One region of the Moorella naiadis (nom. illeg.) genome, then DNA from elsewhere that is predicted to be linked to it. Evidence: riboswitches for the same ligand, from Rfam matches in the RefSeq annotation. Region 1 holds a riboswitch; the other holds the start of a gene.
What was found. A riboswitch is a leader RNA that binds a small molecule or an ion and turns the genes downstream of it on or off. The one in region 1 is predicted to bind cobalamin.
Positions count from the first base shown of each region.

Region 2: another riboswitch for cobalamin. It lies ahead of SDD30_RS07950 (ABC transporter substrate-binding protein); the one in region 1 lies ahead of SDD30_RS03895 (ABC transporter ATP-binding protein).

Region 1 is NZ_JAXGFQ010000004.1:97,869-100,066, forward strand. It holds gene pabB (aminodeoxychorismate synthase component I) at 1-47, shown strand, start outside; gene SDD30_RS03890 (aminotransferase class IV) at 44-877, shown strand; cobalamin riboswitch at 1,109-1,287, shown strand; gene SDD30_RS03895 (ABC transporter ATP-binding protein) at 1,357-2,106, shown strand; gene SDD30_RS03900 (hydantoinase/oxoprolinase family protein) at 2,119-2,198, shown strand, end outside.
Region 2 is NZ_JAXGFQ010000009.1:101,450-103,647, forward strand. It holds cobalamin riboswitch at 311-511, shown strand; gene SDD30_RS07950 (ABC transporter substrate-binding protein) at 860-1,906, shown strand; gene SDD30_RS07955 (FecCD family ABC transporter permease) at 1,994-2,198, shown strand, end outside.

The sequences.
Region 1 (2,198 bases):
TGATCGCGGCTTTATGCGGCTTTACATGGAGGAAAAGAATAAAATGACAGGATCGGTTGTCTATTTAAATGGCTCCTTGTATCCCCCCACCACAACCGGCATCGACCCGGATGCTCCCGGCTTCTTGTACGGAGCCGGGCTCTTTGAGACCATCCGCATTGAGAATCGTCAGCCCCTGTTTCTTGACGAACACCTGGAGCGCCTTACCAACAGTGCTTTGCACCTGGGCTGGCCACCACCTGCAAAGGAGACTATCAATATCCCCTTCCAGGAGGCCATCGCTAGAAGAGGCGTAACTATCGGCCGCGCCCGTCTTAATTTTTTCCAGGGCCGGGAGGGTTTTAACCTGCTCCTGGCGGTAAATGACGGCCTGCCCTATACCCCTCAGGAGTACCATCGAGGCTGCCCGGCAGCCATTGTGAGCATACCTCGCAACCAGCGTTCCCCCCTGGCCGGATTGAAGACCATGAACTATCTGGAAAACCTCCTGGCCCTGGCCGAGGCCCGGTCCAGGGGAGCCCGCGAGGCCCTGCTCCTGAACCTGGATGGTTACCTGGCCGAAGGCAGCCGCAGCAATCTTTTTATTGTTTCTGATGATGCCCTCTATACCCCCGATCCGGCCAGCGGCCCCCTCCCCGGCCTGGCCCGTGCCCGGGTCCTGAAAATAGCTACCGGCCTGGGCCTGATGGTAAAAGAAGAACCTTTACCACCGGAGGCGCTCGCTACAGCAAGGGAAGCCTTCCTGACCAACAGCCTGATGGAAATCCTCCCCCTGACGCAGGTAGACGGCCGTCCCGTTGGTGATGGCCACCCCGGACCGGTGACGACCCTGCTTCAAACCTGTTATCAGGAGAAAAAGGCTGCTGCCCGCGGCTAAAAAAGCCCCTGCCACTTCACTTTTGCCAGGTTAATTGCCCAAGCATCCGGGTTATCCGGGGTTGGAAAACCCTCCCGGTTAAGATATGTTGGCGCCTTACCTGCCTTGATCGGCTTCTAAAAGAACTCCTGCCGACTATTTACTCCCTCTAAGATACGGTGGATCTGGCGGTTTTTTTAAGCTCCTGGCAGGAATTTTCGACCGGGCGTCGTATATTTTTAGTAACAAGAAACCTTATGAAGCGTCGGAGGTGCCCGCTGCCTAAGCGGGAGAATAGGGAATCAGGTGTCAATCCTGAGCGGACCCGCCACTGTGTCCGGGGAGGAGCCTGCCAAGACCACCCTGCGGGGGAAGGTGCAGGAGTTCCGGTGATCCGGGAGCCAGGAGACCTGCCCCGGCGTGGACCTGTTGTGGCGGATGATGGTAAAATCCCCACCCATTAATTGGGTGGGGATTTTTGTTTTCGGGGGTGAAGGCGCGTGATCCGAGCAACAATTAAGTCTTTTTCTTACCCCGGCAGCGCAACCGTCCTTAAAGATATCGACCTGCACATCCAGGAGGGGGAGTTTGTCGTCATCACCGGGGTATCCGGGGCGGGTAAGTCCACCCTGGCCCGCTGCCTGGCAGGGGCGATACCCCATTTTTTCCCCGGCCGGTTGGTGGGCGAGGTAAGAGTCAAGAGCCGCGAGCTGGCCTCCTTGACCCTGCCGGCCATAGCCACCTTTATGGCCTATGTCGACCAGGAACCCCAGAACCAGCTCTTTCACCTCAGCGTTGCTGAAGACGTGGCCTTCGGGGCCGGCAACCTGGGCCTGGAAAGGGAGGAGATCCGTGCCCGGGTCGATGGTGCCCTCACCTTCGTCGGCGGCCGGCACCTGGCAACCAGGAGCCCCATCACCCTCTCCGGGGGCGAACTGCAGCGCTGCGCCCTGGCCACCTATATCGCCATGGCCCCCCGGGTGATGATCCTCACCGTGGCCCTTAACGCCCTGATCGAGAAAAAGGGGGTGAAGACGGCCCTCATCACCACTGCCGGTTTCCGGGATGCCCTGGAAATCAGGCGCTCCCGGAGAAAGAACCAATGGGATTTCCGGGCTCCGGTACCGCCGGTCCTGGTACCGCGACGGCTGCGCTTCGGCCTCCGGGAGAGGATGGATTACCGGGGCGTCCCGCTACTCCCACTAGACCGGGAGCAACTGGCCGCCATTGCCGCCCAGCTGGAGGCGTAAGGCGTCGCGGCCGTGGCGGTATGCCTGCTTTTTGCTTTTAAAAATCCCGCCCACGAACAGGAGGTAGGCGCTTACCTCCGCCGCCGCCTGCC
Region 2 (2,198 bases), on a different contig from region 1:
ATTTTTTATGAAGATTACCTCAAACTTCTTGAGAGATACTTTTTTATTGAACGGATCATAGAAACAGATGAATTCGGAGGCACCAGCCTTTGCAAATTAGGCGACGCCTTGGACACAAAAATATTAATTTGTAAGAAAAAGTCTTCTTACTAATCGGCCATGCCTCGCAGGGAACAACCAAACATGAAAATAGGGTTATTTTCGTGTTAACAGGGCATCCAAAGGAGGCAAATTAATTAGCCAAGGAAGGATTTTATGGTTTTTAGTAGAAGAAGAATGAGTATATAAAAACAATATCCGGTTAGCATCAAGGGAAGCCGGTGCAAAGCCGGCGCGGTCGCGCCACTGTAAGGGGGAGTGACCCCACAACAGGCCACTGGTCCGGCACTCAGCAAGATCTCTACCGCTACGGGTTATCTTTTTTAAGAAGTACTCGGGACGGTGCAACTGCAGGGGCTGAGTGCTGGACTGGGAAGGCGTGGGGGAGCGGAGAACCCGAGCCAGGAGACCTGGTGCTTGCTGCAGTAGCTGATGCTCCCTACGCAGGATGGGGAACGGGCACTCCCCCTGTTCATATTGGAGCAGGGGTTTAATTTTATAAGGATAGGCGTCTGGCCCCGAGGGGCCAGGCTTAAATGCAGCCAGCCGGTCCGGCAAGGTGCTTCCAAAGGAGCAGATAACTGGAAGTCCCCGATGCGCCGGGAGCGGTAGAAGGACGGCCTATTCTAACCCGCCCGGGGAGTTCGCTGGGAGGTGTTAGATCAGGCCGTTTTTTTGATGGTGGCAATAATGCGGTGCCGGTGAACCTGAGCCAGGAGTCCTGCTCGTTGTAAAAAAATCAAGGAGGAGGCTATCAAAAATGTTGAGCAAAAAATATAGTTTTACCGCCAGGTTAATATGCCTGCTAATGCTGGTAATAATCTTTGTAACCGGGTGTAGCAGCAAAACAACTGGCACTCAAAACGGTAATACCAGGAAAACAGTCAAAACGTTTGTTGACGGCACCGGCAAAGAAGTAAAAATTTCCTGCCCAGTGGATAAAATCGTTTGTATTACTTCGGGTGTGTCAGAAATTCTTTATGCTTTAGGCAGCGCTGATAAGATCATCGGGCGTGACGGCTACTCGATCTTCCCGGCTGCTCTGGAGAAAATCCCGGTCATGGCTAAATCTTCTTTTGCTCCCAACCTGGAAACCATCATCCAGAGCGCCCCGGATGTAGTCATTGCCGATACCATGTTGAAGGACGACCTGCGGGCCAAGCTGGAAGAGGCCGGCCTGCCGGTCCTGGTCTATACGACTTCTTATCCCCACGAAACCGCCCTAGTAACTAAACAAATGGGCGAACTGACGGGGAAAGAGGAAACAGCGGCCAAACTTATTGCCTTTAGCGATAAATACTACCAGATTATTAAGGAAAGGGTAGCCAAGATACCTGAGGACAAAAAGCCCCGGGTTTACTACGAGTGGAATAAACCTTACTACAGTGCCGGCGATAAAACCCCTGCTGCCGACCGTATTGCCTTATCAGGCGGTAAAAATATTGCCGCCGGCCAGAAGGTTAAATATCCCGAACTGACTCCTGAATGGCTGGCCGGGCAAGACCCCCAGGTCATTATCTGCATGGCCAGCCGGGACGCCGCGGATAAAATGAAAGCCCTTTATGATGAAATCCTGGCCCGGCCGGCATTGAAGCAAACAACCGCGGTTAGCCAGAAAAAGGTCTATATCATGAGCTGGGGCCTGGGCACCGGGATCAGGTCGGTAATCGGTTCCCTTTACTGGGCCAAATGGTTCCACCCCGGCGTTTTTGCCGACCTCGACCCGGAAGCTGTTCACCGCCAGTTACTGCAGGAGTTCTACCACATGGAATTAAAGGGTACCTGGGTTTACCCGGAATCTAAATAAGCTAACCTGCCAACCTTCTTTTTTCATCCTTGGAAGACGCGGGGGTTAAGTCCGGGTATAAGTGTCTACCCACTTAAGGGGGCATTAATGATGCATAGTAGGATGGCCGGGAAAAATGCTACCGGCGATGCCGAGGGCGATTTTTATGCCCGGCTGGCAAGTCATAAAATATTGACAATCATTCTTTTAAGCCTGGCTCTGGCGGTCGCCCTGGCAGTTTCCCTTGGCCTTGGCAGCGCCAATATCAGCTTCCAGGAGCTCTGGCAGGTTATCAAGGGGGCGGTAACAACCT